DNA from 2 places in the Streptomyces sp. CA-278952 genome. Region 2 is predicted to be linked to the other one. Evidence: riboswitches for the same ligand, from Rfam matches in the RefSeq annotation. Region 2 holds a riboswitch; the other holds the start of a gene.
The links. Region 2 has a riboswitch for cyclic di-AMP ahead of N7925_RS01425 (transglycosylase SLT domain-containing protein). Riboswitches for the same ligand answer to the same signal wherever they lie in the genome.

Region 1 (6,928 bases), 2.6 Mb from region 2:
ACCTGCGGGAGCGGCAGGCGGCGGAGAAGAAGAAGCGCGCGGACGAGGCCGCACGCCGCGAGGCGCTGCGACCCAAGTTCGTCCTGCCGGTCAAGCAGCACGGGCTCAGCGCCTACTACGGCCAGGCGGGCGTCAACTGGATGTCCGTGCACACGGGCATCGACTTCCCCGTCTCGTACGGCACTCCGGTGATGGCCGCGACCGACGGCACCGTGCGCACCCAGCTGAACAGCGCCTACGGGGTCATGGCGATCGTGACCGCCGCCGACGGCACCGAGACCTGGTACTGCCACCTCAGCAGCACCAAGATCCGCTCCGGCCCGGTGAAGGCCGGCGACGTCATCGCGTACTCGGGGAACTCGGGCAACTCCACCGGGCCGCACCTGCACTTCGAGGTCCGGCCCGGCGGCGGCTCGGCGATCGACCCGCTGGCGTGGCTGCGCAGCAAGGGCGTCGACCCGAGCTGAGACGGCATCACGAGAACGGACATGCGGAAGCGGGAGCGAGGGCCAAGGCCCCTCGCTCCCGCTTCCGTATGTCCGGCCCTGGCCCGCCCCTCTACAGCTTCTCGACCGGCGCGTACCGCAGCAGCAGCTTCTTCGGGCGTTCGTCGCCGAAGTCGACCGTCGCCTTGGCCTGGTCGCCGAAACCCTCGACGGCCGTCACCGTGCCGAGCCCGAACTGGTCGTGCGTGACCCGGTCCCCGGCCACCAGGGTGACCGTCGGCTTCTCCGCGCCGCCACGCCGGGTCGCGAAACCCGAAGGGCCCGAGCGGGAACGGGAGGAGGACAGCGAGGACGTGATGCCGGAGGTGGGCCCGGCGGGGGCGGCCATCGGGCCCTTGCGCCGCCAGTCCAGGTGCGCTTCCGGGATCTCCTCCAGGAACCGCGAGGGCGGGTTGTACGAGGGCTGGCCCCAGGCGCTGCGCATCGCGGCCCGGGTCAGGTAGAGCCGTTCGCGGGCGCGGGTGATGCCGACATACGCGAGACGGCGCTCCTCCTCCAGCTCCTTGGTCTGGCCGAGGGCCCGCATGTGCGGGAAGACGCCGTCCTCCATGCCGGTGAGGAAGACGACCGGGAACTCCAGGCCCTTCGCCGTGTGCAGGGTCATCAGCGTGATGACGCCGGAGCCGTCCTCGTCCTCGTCGGGGATCTGGTCGGAGTCGGCGACGAGCGCGACCTTCTCCAGGAACTCCGCGAGCGTGCCCGCGCCTTCCTCGTCGCCGCGCTCCTGCTCGAATTCGAGGGCGACGGCGGCGAGTTCCTGGAGGTTCTCGACGCGGGTCTCGTCCTGCGGGTCGGTGGAGGCCTGGAGCTCGGCGAGATAGCCCGTACGCTCCAGGACCGCTTCCAGCACGACTGCGGGCCCCGCGCCGGACTCGACGATCGTGCGCAGCTCCTCCATCAGCGTGTTGAAGCGCTTGACGGCGTTGGACGAGCGGGCGGCCATGCCGTACGCCTCGTCGACGCGGCGCAGTGCCTGCGGGAAGGAGATCTTCTCGCGCATCGACAGGGCGTCGATCATGGCTTCGGCGCGGTCGCCGATGCCGCGCTTGGGGACGTTGAGGATGCGGCGCAGCGGGACGGTGTCCTCGGGGTTGGCCAGGACCCGGAGGTAGGCCAGGACGTCCCGGACCTCCTTGCGCTCGTAGAAGCGCACACCGCCGACGACCTTGTAGGGCAGGCCGACGCGGATGAAGATCTCTTCGAAGACACGGGACTGGGCGTTGGTCCGGTAGAAGACGGCGACGTCGCCCGCCTTGGCGTCGCCCGCGTCGGTGAGCCGGTCGATCTCGTCGGCGACGAACTGCGCCTCGTCGTGCTCGGTGTCGGCGACGTAGCCGGTGATGCGGGCGCCGCTGCCGGCGTTGGTCCAGAGGTTCTTGGGGCGGCGGCTCTCGTTGCGCTCGATGACGGCGTTGGCGGCGGAGAGGATCGTCTGCGTGGAGCGGTAGTTCTGCTCCAGCAGGATCGTCGTCGCGCTCGGGTAGTCCTCCTCGAACTGGAGGATGTTGCGGATGGTCGCGCCCCGGAAGGCGTAGATCGACTGGTCCGCGTCGCCCACCACGCACAGCTCGGCGGGTGCGTCGGCCTCCCCGGCCGGGCCGACCAGCTCCCTTACCAGCGTGTACTGGGCGTGGTTGGTGTCCTGGTACTCGTCGACGAGGACGTGGCGGAAGCGGCGGCGGTAGTGCTCGGCGACGTCCGGGAAGGCCTGGAGCAGGTGGACCGTCGTCATGATGATGTCGTCGAAGTCCAGGGCGTTGGCCTCGCGCAGGCGGGCCTGGTAGAGCGCGTACGCCTGGGCCAGGGTCTTCTCGAAACCGTCCGCCGCCTGTCCGGCGAAGGTCTCCTCGTCGATGAGCTCGTTCTTGAGGTTGGAGACCTTGGCGGTGAAGGACTTCGGCGGAAACTGCTTCGGGTCCAGGTCGAGGTCGCGGCAGACCAGGGCCATCAGCCGCTTGGAGTCGGCGGCGTCGTAGATCGAGAACGACGAGGTGAAGCCGAGCTTCTTCGACTCGCGGCGCAGGATGCGGACGCACGCGCTGTGGAAGGTCATGACCCACATGGCGTTGGCGCGGGGGCCGACGAGCTGCTCGACGCGCTCCTTCATCTCGCCCGCGGCCTTGTTGGTGAAGGTGATCGCGAGGATCTGCCCGGGGTGCGTCCCGCGCTCGGCCAGCAGGTGGGCGATGCGGTGGGTGAGAACCCGGGTCTTGCCGGAGCCGGCCCCGGCGACGATGAGCAGCGGGGACCCGGCGTGCACGACGGCGGCGCGCTGCTCGGTGTTCAGCCCGTCGAGCAGCGCGGCGGAGTCGATCACCGGGCGCGCGTGACCGTCCCGGTAATACCCGTCCCGGGGCGGCGGGGGCGCGTCGTAGACGCCTCCGAAGAGTCCCTCCGGCACCGCTTCGGGCGCGTGGTCCTCGGGAGGCGGCGGGGGGCCGTCCTCCGCGGACTGGAGGCCGGTCAGGAAACTGTCGTCAAAGAGGCTGCTCATCGCCTCCCGAGTCTAGGCGGCCGGACTGACAACGTTCCGCCGAAGCCGGAAAGCAGCCGCTCGCACCACGCCGTCCCCCGTACGCACGGAGACCGGACGTCGACGTTCCGTGAAGGAGTGCCCGGTCGGAGGGGGTGCCCGGCCCCTGATCGGGAAAGGTCACGAAAATGTATCGGGCATATCGCTCATCGTCCTTCCCAGCGGCGGGGCCGGTTGGCTAGCGTGCTCGGTCAGGTGGCCCGTACCTCCCTGAGGCGAACCACGCCCAACGGGCGCCTCTGCCGAATCCGTCCTGCCGCCCTGGCGGTTCGGAACCGGGGACCCACACGCGACACCGGGGTGAATCGGTCCGTGCCCTCGCATCCGGGACCGTAGGACAGCCTTCCGTTCCGTCCGAACCCGACAGCTAACCCGGTAGGCGGTCCACGGAAGGAGATGCCGGTCTTGGCATCGCATCGCAAGCCGCGCACGAAGGTGCGCACCACCACCCCCGCCGTCGGGCTGACGACGGCCGCGCTGGCCTCCGTGACGCTGCTCTCCACGCAGAGCGCCACGGCCGCGCCCACCGAGCCGAAGCCCGCCGTCGAGGAAGTACAGAAGAAGGTCGACGCCCTGTACCGGCAGGCGGGCACCGCGACCCAGGAGTACAACCGGGCCAAGGCCGCCTCCGCGTCCCAGCAGACGAAGGTCGACACGCTGCTCTCCGACGTGGCGAAGCGGGCCGAGAAGATCAACGAGGCGCGCCGGGCGCTGGGCTCCTACGCGGCGGCCCAGTACCGCAACGGGGGCATCGCGCCCGCGGCGACGTTCTTCCTGGCGGAGAACCCGCAGGGGTACTTCGACCAGAGCCGGCTGATGGACCGGGCGACGGAGCGGCAGCAGAAGGCCGTCACCGAGGTCCGTACGCAGCAGGCCTCGGCGGCGAAGAAGCGCGCGGAGGCGGTGAAGAGCCTGGAGACCCTCACCGAGACGCAGGCCACGCTCGCCTCCAGCAAGAAGGACGTGCAGACCAAGCTCACCGAGGCCCGGAACCTGCTGTCGAGGCTGACCGCCGAGGAGAAGGCGCGGCTGGCGGAGCTGGAGCGCAGACAGGAGGCCGAGGCGAAGGAGAAGGCGGCGAAGCTGGCCGCCCGGCAGGCCGCCGAGGCGAAGGAGAAGGCCCGCGAGGAGGCGGCGAAGGAGTCCGGCGGCGGTTCGGGCACGGGCTCCGGTTCCGGTTCCGGTTCCGGTTCCGGTACGGGAACGGATCCGGGCTCCGGCACCGGCACCGGTACGGACAGCGGTTACGCCGCCAAGGCGGAGAAGGTCCTGGCCTTCGCCCGCGCCCAGATCGGCAAGCCGTACGTGTGGGGCGCGTCGGGCCCCTCCAGTTACGACTGCTCGGGGCTGACGCAGGCGGCGTGGCGGGAGGCGGGCGTGACCCTGCCCCGGACGACCTGGGACCAGGTGGAGGTCGGGACGCGGGTCGCCACCTCCGATCTGATCCCCGGAGACCTGGTCTTCTTCTACGACGACATCAGCCACGTCGGCATCTACAAGGGCGACGGGATGATGATCCACGCCCCGAAGCCGGGTGCGAACGTGCGCGAGGAGTCGATCTACTCCATGCCGATCTACGGAAGCGTGCGGCCGGCGTGACGCGCGCCGGGGGCGGCCCTCCGGCGGCCGCCCCCGGGGAGGCTCAGGTCCAGACCGTGGCGATGAAGATGTTGGCGGCCGTCAGTCCGCCGACCGCGGCGAACGCGCCCTTGTCCACCGTCTCGTCGTCCCGCTTGACGTAGACGAGGGCGAGGATCACGACCAGCAGGGCGAGCTTGATGCCGATCTTGACGTTGTTCACGGTCTGGTCGTCGGCCTGAGCGAGCCCGACCAGGGCGATGCCGGTGACGAGCATGGTCAGCGCGCCGTGCAGCATGGCGGGGATGAAGCGGGCGGTGCCCGCTCCCATGGCCTTCATCTGCGTCAGGAAGCCGCCCAGCAGGGAGGCGATGCCGATGATGTGCAGGGCGACGAAGACATTGATGAGTACGTCCATGTCTCCGGAGCCTAGCCAGGGCCAAGGATTTACCTTTCAGTGAGGCCAACCTTTCTTGTGCGCTTCCCGACTCGCCACTCGCCGCGCCGAGCTGCGCGAACACCGCACCGCGATCCGCACCGCGATCCGCACCGAACCGGCCGACGCCCGCCGTGAGCCTGCCGCGCACCACCTACATCCAGATCAACGCCGGAGCCCGGGTCCCCCGCTCCGAACCGGCCCCCGGTGAACTGGTGTTCTTCTCCTCCGGGATCCGCCATGTCGGCCTCTGCACCGGCGGCGGCCAGATGATCCACGCCCCGCGCCCCGGAGCGCCGGTCCGCATCGCGCTCGTCGATCAGATGCCTTTCGCCGGAGCGGCCCGGGTGGCATAGTCCGCCGCGCAGGTCCCGATCCCCGGCCGAAGGAACTCCCGTATGACGTCGATGGCAAACGCCGTCCAGGACTACGCCCGGGCGCTCGCGCTGCGCTCCCCGGACCACTACCGGGTGGGCCCGTTCACCGTCCGGCACAACCCGGGCTGGGAACTGAAGTACGCCAACTACGCCATTCCCGACCGGGACGCGGAACCCACGGCGGACGAGGTGGCGGCCCTGGTCGACGCGTTCGGGAAGCACGAACGGCTTCCGCGCCTGGAGTTCCTGCCCGCCTGGGCCCCGGCCGTCGAACCCGCCCTGCTGGCCGCCGGTTTCACCGTGGAGAACCGCGCCCCGGTGCTCGCCTGCGGCCGCGAGGAGCTCCGGCCGACGAAGCCGGTCGACGGTCTCCGCATCGGCACACCGGTCACCGAGGCGGAGTTCACCGAGGCCGCCCGCGTCCAGCACCACGGCTTCGGCGGAGAGGGCGAGCCCGAGCCGGGAATGACCGACTGGCTGCGCGCGGCGGCCGCCGGCGACGGGGTCGCCGCACTGGCCGTCCTCGACGGAGCGCCGGCCGGGGCCGGCGGCTGCTCGGCCGCGATCGACGGCCTGAGCGAACTGGCCGGGCTCGCCGTCGCCGCCCGCCACCGCCGCCGGGGCGTGGGCGCCGCGCTCTCCGCGTGGCTGACAGCACGGGCCTTCGACCAGGGCTGCCGGGCGGTCTGGCTGGAGCCGGGCGACCCCGACGTCGAGCGGGTCTACGCGGGCGTCGGCTACCGACGGGTCGGCGAGAAGGTCAACATCTCGCTGGAGCCGGCCGACAGGTGAGCGACGGTCTCAGACCAGCCGTCGAGCCGTCGCCCACCGGGTCAGCTCGTGCCGGTTGGAGAGCTGGAGCTTCCTGAGGACCGCCGAGACGTGCGACTCGACCGTCTTCACCGAGATGAACAGCTGCTTGGCGATCTCCTTGTAGGCGTAGCCGCGGGCGATCAGCCGCAGCACCTCGCGCTCGCGCTGGGTGAGGCGGTCCAGGTCCTCGTCGACCGGCGGGGCGTCCGTGGAGGCGAAGGCATCCAGGACGAAGCCGGCCAGACGCGGCGAGAAGACCGCGTCCCCCTCCTGGACCCGGAAGACCGAGTTCACCAGGTCGGTGCCGGTGATCGTCTTGGTGACGTAGCCGCGCGCACCACCCCGGATGACGCCGATGACGTCCTCCGCCGCGTCCGAGACGGAGAGCGCGAGGAAACGGACCGGGTTCTCGGCCGTGCCCATCATGGGGGCGCAGCGGCGGAGCACCTCGACGCCGCCGCCGCCCGGGAGATGGACGTCGAGGAGAACGACCTCGGGGCGGGTCGCCGTGATGACGGTGACCGCCTGGTCGACGTCGGCGGCCTCGCCGACCACCTCGACGCCGGTCTCCTCGGTGCGGCCGATCTCGGCCTGCACCCCGGTGCGGAACATCCGGTGGTCGTCGACGAGCACGACCCGTACCCGTCGCTCCGGGCCCCCGGTGGCTTCGGTGTTCTCGGTCATT
Region 2 (6,928 bases):
GGTGCCCGCCGCCGCGGCGCCGGCCCCCGCTCCCGTCCAGCCGAAGTTCCTGAGCGCGGGCCAGCTGCCCGCGTCCACCACACCCTGGACGGCCGGTCCCGTACGCCAGGGAGTGCCGGCCGAGGGATCGGTGTGCACCGCCGGCATCGCCCCGGCGGCCGGCACCCGCCACCGGGACTTCCGCACCGAACTGGACACCGGCGCCCGCCAGACCACCACGGTCGCCACCACCACCGCTCGGGCCAAGACGCTCGCCGCCGAGCTGCGCAGCGCCCTGGAGACCTGCCTCGACCGGCTGAAGGAGCAGGACCCCGGCCTGGAGGGGGAGGCGTTCCACCACGGCCGCGTCGACATCGAGGAGGGCGCGCACGTCTACAGCATCGACACGTCCTACCCGGAGGTCGGCTCCACCGACATCGGGCTCTACTCCGTGGGCCGCGACGGCAGGGCCGTGACCGTCGTCGAGTGGGGACAGCTCGGCGAACTCGACGGCGCACCGCTGGAGGGCTTCAAGAAGACGACGCGCACCGCCGTCGCCAAGCTGTACTGAGGCCACGTCCGTGACCGGCCGTCGGGGGGCGGCCGGTCACCGGAGGTGCGGGGTACCCCGCACCGGGAGCATGCTGGCTGTGTGACCCGGCACGGAACGCCCCGGCATCCCCCGCCCGCCGGAAACGGGGCCGCGGCCGGGGAACACGAGGGTGGCCGAGTGCCCGACGAACTGTCCCTCGTACTCGCGCAGGCCCTCGTCAGCGCCGTCGAGTCGAGCGACGGCTACGCGGGCGGTGTCTACCTCCGCAGCCGGACGCCCGGGCTGCTGCGGCTCGCGGTGCTCGCCGGACTGCCGGGACCGCTGTTCCGGCCCTGGTGGCGGATGCAGGTGAACCGGCCCTTCCCGGTGTCCGAGGCCTACCGCTCGGGCCGGCCCGTGCTGCTCTCCGACGCGGAGGAAGCGATGCGCCGGTTCCCGCAGCTGATGGCCGGACTGCCGTTCCCTTTCGGTTCGCTGTGGGTGCCGATCACCGGACCCCGGGGGAGCCTGGGCGTGCTGGCGATCCTGCGGGCCTCCACGCCGGGGCGGCCGGTCGCCCCCGCCGACGGCGCCCGGCTGCACCGCTTGGGCCACCGGCTCGGTGACGCGCTCACCGATCTGGACCAGCGGGGCGTCGACTGCGTATGGGAGACCGAGCCGGTTCCCGTGCAGCTGCCCGCCGCCACCACGCCCCCGGTCCGGGTCGGCCGCTTCGACTGGGACCTGCACTCCGGGCAGGTCGCCGCCGACGACGAACTCTGCGCGATCCTCGGCTTCGAGCCCGCCGCCTTCCCGGGCACCGTGGACGCGCTCGCCGAACGGCTGGTCCCGGAGGACGTGTACGGGCTGTGGGCGCTGGCCCGCCAGACGGTGGAATCGGCCGAACCGGTCGTCCGGCGGATGCGGCTGCGCGGGCCCGACGGCCGGTCCCATCTGCTGGAGCTGTCCGGCCGCTGGACGCACCCGGTCGGCGATGTGTCCGCCAGCCGTCTGAGCGGCTTCCTGGTCGACCTCGGCGCGGGGCCCGTCGTGGCGGAGGCAGCCGACCGGCTGCCGCGCGGCATCCTCTCCCTCGACCGGCTGGGCCGGATCACCTACGCGAACGGCCTCGCCGAGGAGCTGCTCGGCCACTCCCGGGAGGAGCTCGTGGGCCACGTCGTGTGGCAGGCCCTGCCGTGGTTCGGGCACGAGGCCTACGAGGACCACTACCGGGCCGCCCTCATGGCCGACGAGCCCGTCCACTTCCTCGCCCGCCGCCCGCCCTCGCGCTGGCTGTCGGTGTCCCTGTACCCGGGCCACGACGGGGTGAGCGTCGTCCTCCAGGAGACCGACCGGCCGGACTACGCCCCGGGCTCGGTCACCGCGCCGGGCCTGGGCATCGGCTCGACCGCCGACCGCTCCTCGGCGCTGTACCGGCCGGTGGCCCTCGCCATCGCGCTGACCGAGGCGGTCACGGCACGTCAGGTCTCCGAGGTGGTCACGGAGGAGCTGCTGCCCGCGTTCGGCGGCCGCCGGCTCGCTATCTATCTGCTGGACGAGGGCCATCTCCATCTGGCCTTCGAGACGGGGTTCCCGAAGGGTTTCCTCGACCGTTTCGAAGGGGTCGAGCTCGACGTCAGCATTCCCGGGGTGGAGACCCTGACCACGGGCCGCCCGATGTTCTTCGAGTCCATGCAGCGCTTGACCGAGGCCTATCCGGGCATCCCGATCGACGCGGACGTCGGGGCCCGCGCGTTCCTGCCGCTGATCGCCTCGGGGCGGCCCGTCGGCTCCTGCATCCTCGGGTTCGACCGCCCCCGCGGCTTCAGCCCGGAGGAACGTACGGTCCTGACGGCACTGGCCGGACTCATCGCCCAGGCCCTGAAGCGCGCCCAGCGCTACGACAGCGAGTCGGCCCTCGCCCGCGGACTCCAGAACGCCCTGCTGCCGCACCGGCTGCCCGAGGTGGACGGGGTGGACACCCTGGGACGCTACCTCTCCGGCACCCAGGGGATGGACGTGGGCGGCGACTGGTACGACGTCATCGAGACCGGCCACGAACTCGCCCTGATCATCGGCGACGTACAGGGCCACGGTGTCTCCGCCGCCGCGACCATGGGGCAACTGCGCAGTGCGGTAAGGGCGTTTGCGCTGAGCAACCACGATCCCCGGGAGGTGATGAGCGGGACGAACCGGCTGCTCATCGACCTCGACCCGGGCCAGTTCGCGAGCTGCTGCTACATCGCGCTGGACCCGGTGACCGGAGTGGCCCGCGCCGTACGGGCGGGCCACCCGCAGCCGGTGCTGCGGCGGCCGGACGGCCGGACGGAAGTGCTGGACCTGCCCGGCGGCATCGTGCTCGGGATCGACGGGCAGGCGGCCTACCCGGTCACGGAGATGCGCCTCGAACCGGGCGCGATGCTCGCCCTGTTCACGGACGGGCTGATCGAGCGCCCCGGGACGGACATCGACGAGGGGATCGAGCGGCTGCGCGCCACCGTCGAACGCATCGGTGCGGTCCCCCTGGCCGAGACGGCCGACCAGGTCATCGGAGAGGCCAGGGCGGCCACCGACCGCCCCGACGACATCGCGATCCTGCTCGCCGCCCGGTGGGCCGGGACCCCGGAGGTCCGGCGGCCCCGTCAGGACCGGGCGCCCGGGCCGGACCTCTGGCGCACGTTCAGGAGGCCGGATCCGGGGCGCACGGCGGGCGCTCCGGATCCGGCCTCCTGAGAGACGTCCTGCCGGTCAGGCGCCTGCGGGTCAAGCGCCTGCGGCTCAAGCGCGCTCAGGCGTCGATCAAGCGTTGGTCAGGCGTCGGCCGGCGGCTCTGCCGGCGCGAAGGCGCCAGAGGCCTCCAGCATGCCCTCGCGCTCCACGACCTTGATCCGCTCACGGCCCTGGACCGCGCCCAGCGCCTGCTCGTGGGCGTCCAGCTTGTGCCACCCCTCCCAGGTCGTGTAGCGGACGCCGCGGTCCTCCAGGAAGGCCTCGACGGCCTCCGGAGCGGGCGTGGCCGGCTCCGGCAGCCGACCGGCTGCCCGGTCCTCCAGGACGCAGGCGACCGTCTCGTTCGCGTCGCCCTTGGTGTGTCCGATCAGACCGATCGGACCGCGCTTGATCCAGCCCGTGACGTAGACCGAGGCCATGGGCTCGTCGCCGGCGATGACGCGTCCCGCCTCGTGCGGCACGGTGCCGGAGGCCACGTCGAAGGGGAGCTTGGGCAGCTCCTCCGAGTAGTAGCCGACGGCACGGTAGACGCTCTGCATGTCCCAGTCCGTGAACCGACCGGTGCCCCGGACGTTGCCGGTGCCGTCCAGTTCGGTGCGCTCGGTGCGCAGCGCCACGACCTTGCCGTCCTCGCCGAGGATCTCGACCGGGGACTCGAAGAAGTGCAGGAAGAGCTTGTGCGGGCGGTCGCCGACATCGCGGATCGCCCAGTTCTCCAGGGTCTGCGCGACCATGTTGACCTGCTTGTTCTCCCGGCGGGTCGCGATGGAGCCCTCGTCGTACTCGATGTCCTCGGGGTTGACGATGACCTCGATGTTGGGGGAGTGGTCCAGCTCCCGCAGCTCCATCGGGCTGAACTTGGCCTGTGCGGGGCCACGCCGCCCGAACACGTGCACCTCCAGCGCCTTGTTCTCCTTGAGGCCCTGGTACACGTTGTCCGGGATCTCGGTGGGCAGCAGCTCGTCCGCCGTCTTGGCCAGGACGCGGGCCACGTCCAGGGCCACGTTCCCGACGCCGAGCACGGCGACCTTCTCCGCGGTGAGCGGCCAGGTGCGGGGGACCTCGGGGTGCCCGTCGTACCAGGAGACGAACTCGGCCGCGCCGTAGGAGCCGTCCAGCTGGATGCCGGGGACGTCGAGCGCCCGGTCGGCCTCGGCGCCGGTGGAGAAGATCACCGCGTCGTAGAACGACCGCAGGTCGTCCAGGCCGATGTCGTGCGGGTAGCTGACGTTGCCGAAGAGCCGGATCTGGGGCTTGTCCAGCACCTGGTGCAGGGCCTTGACGATTCCCTTGATCCGCGGGTGGTCGGGGGCCACGCCGTAACGGATGAGGCCGAAGGGCGCGGGCATGCGCTCGAAGAGGTCGATGGAGACCCCCGGGTCCTGGCAGACCTCGGATTTGAGCAGCGCGTCCGCAGCGTAGATACCGGCGGGGCCGGCTCCGACAATGGCGACGCGGACGGGGCGTGTCATGGCGTGGTGATCCTTCGGGGCGGGCGAACGCGGGCAGGTACAGCGTACGTCGGAGGTAAGGGTTGGCTTACTAGTCTCCACCGCACACCGTAAGCGATCGCCCCGCGGGCCCTTCGGCCGGCCCTGCCTAGAGTGTCCGATTGGCCCGTTTTATTGTGCCGGTATGGGTGTTTTGTTTCTTTTGGGAATTCTGCTCGATAAGGGGCCTATTGGGGCTGCTGGGGCATTTGCTTGAGCTTGTTTTCGCCACCGCCGCGAGGGAGTGGTGAGCGTCACGTCCGAAGGGGCCGACGTGGAAGCGGAAGCATCGGTTCCCTTCCGTGCGACGAAAGTTGACGGCGTGACGGAATGATCCGATCCGGCGATTCCGCCTTTCGATCTTCCGCGAAAAAGGGAATCCGGAATGTGGGGCTTGTTCTGTTCGACGTTTCTCGCCTACGGTCACCGTCAATCCGGATGGAACGCCGAATCCTGCCGCCGTCCGGGAATCCGAAACCCACTCACGTACGGCAGGAGCGGGGGACCCAGGTAAGTCGCCGATCCGTAACCGGAACGGCTTGGGGTGAAGCCGCACGAGCGTGCGGCCAGACATCTCCCGTCTGAACCCGACAGCTCACCTCGTAGGCGCCGGAGAGGAAATCCCCCATGCCCGCACAGGGTAAGCACCGTCGTCCCCAGTCCATCTCGCTGCGCCGCGGCCTCGCCGCCGTGACCGCCGGTGGAGCCGTCCTCGCCCTCCCGGTGATCGGTGCCACCAGTGCCTTCGCGGCCCCCGCGCCCGCCACGGCTCCGCAGCAGGCCGTGGCGCCCGCCTCGGTGGCCCAGGCGCATTCCGCCGTACAGGCCGCGCCCGCCCAGCATTCCGTGGCGGCCGGTGAAACGCTTTCCAAGATCGCCCGCGAATATTCCGTCAGCGGCGGCTGGGAGAAGCTGTACGAAGGCAACCGGAAGATCATCGGAGAGAATCCCGATCTCATTCACCCCGGAATCAAGCTGACCCTCGGATCCAAGACCGAGGCCCCTTCGGGCGGTAAGTCGGACAAGGCCGCCCAGGCTTCCCCGTCCACCGCGCGCGGTGCCGAGGCGGACCGTGCCGACCGTTCGGAGCGCGTCAACGCCGCTCCCGTGGCAAAGGCCGCGCCGGCCGCCGAGAAGGCCGTCACGTACACGAACGACCTCGACGGCTGGATCAAGGAGTCGCTGGCGGTCATGGCCGAGCAGGGCATCCCCGGCACCTACGAGGGCATCCACCGCAACATCATGCGCGAGTCCTCGGGCAACCCGGCCGCGATCAACAACTGGGACTCCAACGCGGTCAAGGGCACCCCGTCCAAGGGGCTGCTCCAGGTCATCGACCCGACCTTCCAGGCCTACCACGTGCCCGGCACCTCGACCGACAGCTACGACCCGGTCGCCAACATCACGGCCGCGTGCAACTACGCGGCGGACCGGTACGGCTCGATCGACAACGTCTTCGGCGCCTACTGATCCTCCGTGCCCACGCCCGAGGGGCCCCGGACCTCATGGTCCGGGGCCCCTCGGGCGTACCGGGAAGTTACCTCCAAGTTTCTAGTGACTTACCACGCGATCGACAGTAGAACCTGTTGCACTCTATCGAGAGTGAGGTGTGTCACATGGGCGACGCAGCCATGCGGGACGGCGAGGCCAAGGGTGTCTCGCGTCGAAGATTCATCACTGGAACAGGTTCTCTTCTGGGGGGAGCGGCGATAGCCGGACACACCGCACCGGCGTGGGCCGGCGCCCGGGCGGCATCAGCGCCGATCGGCTCCGGAGCCCGGGTGCCGGTGCTGGTCGTCGGTACCGGATACGGCGGCTCCGTGGCCGCCCTCCGCCTCGCCCGGGCCGGCGTCGACGTCCATATGGTCGAGATGGGCATGGCCTGGGACACGCCGGGCGCGGACGGAAAGATCTTCGCCAACACCACCAGGCCGGACGACCGCTCCTTCTGGCTGCGGACCCGGACCAAGCAGCCGCTGAGCAACTTCCTCGGCTTCCCCATCGACAGACAGGTCAACCGCTACACGGGCATCCTGGACGCCGAGGAGTTCGCCGGCATCACCGTCTACCAGGGCCGTGGCGTAGGCGGCGGGTCGCTGGTCAACGGTGGTATGGCCGTCACCCCACGCCGGGAGAACTTCGGCGCGATCCTCCCCACGGTGAACGCCGAGGAGATGTACAGCACCTACTACCCGCG

Region 1: another riboswitch for cyclic di-AMP. It lies ahead of N7925_RS12910 (C40 family peptidase); the one in region 2 lies ahead of N7925_RS01425 (transglycosylase SLT domain-containing protein).

What each region holds. Positions count from the first base shown of each region.
Region 1 covers NZ_CP112880.1:2,961,581-2,968,508, forward strand. Annotated here, with positions in the region: gene N7925_RS12900 (M23 family metallopeptidase) at 1-467, shown strand, start outside; gene pcrA (DNA helicase PcrA) at 559-3,000, opposite strand; cyclic di-AMP (ydaO/yuaA leader) riboswitch at 3,270-3,437, shown strand; gene N7925_RS12910 (C40 family peptidase) at 3,436-4,638, shown strand; gene N7925_RS12915 (hypothetical protein) at 4,682-5,035, opposite strand; partial or broken gene N7925_RS12920 (C40 family peptidase) at 5,188-5,409, shown strand; gene N7925_RS12925 (GNAT family N-acetyltransferase) at 5,452-6,222, shown strand; gene N7925_RS12930 (LuxR C-terminal-related transcriptional regulator) at 6,232-6,927, opposite strand; gene N7925_RS12935 (PspC domain-containing protein) at 6,924-6,928, opposite strand, start outside.
Region 2 covers NZ_CP112880.1:365,413-372,340, reverse strand. Annotated here, with positions in the region: gene N7925_RS01440 (hypothetical protein) at 1-550, shown strand, start outside; gene N7925_RS01435 (SpoIIE family protein phosphatase) at 710-3,244, shown strand; gene N7925_RS01430 (FAD-dependent oxidoreductase) at 3,322-4,713, opposite strand; cyclic di-AMP (ydaO/yuaA leader) riboswitch at 5,197-5,355, shown strand; gene N7925_RS01425 (transglycosylase SLT domain-containing protein) at 5,359-6,201, shown strand; gene N7925_RS01420 (GMC oxidoreductase) at 6,348-6,928, shown strand, end outside.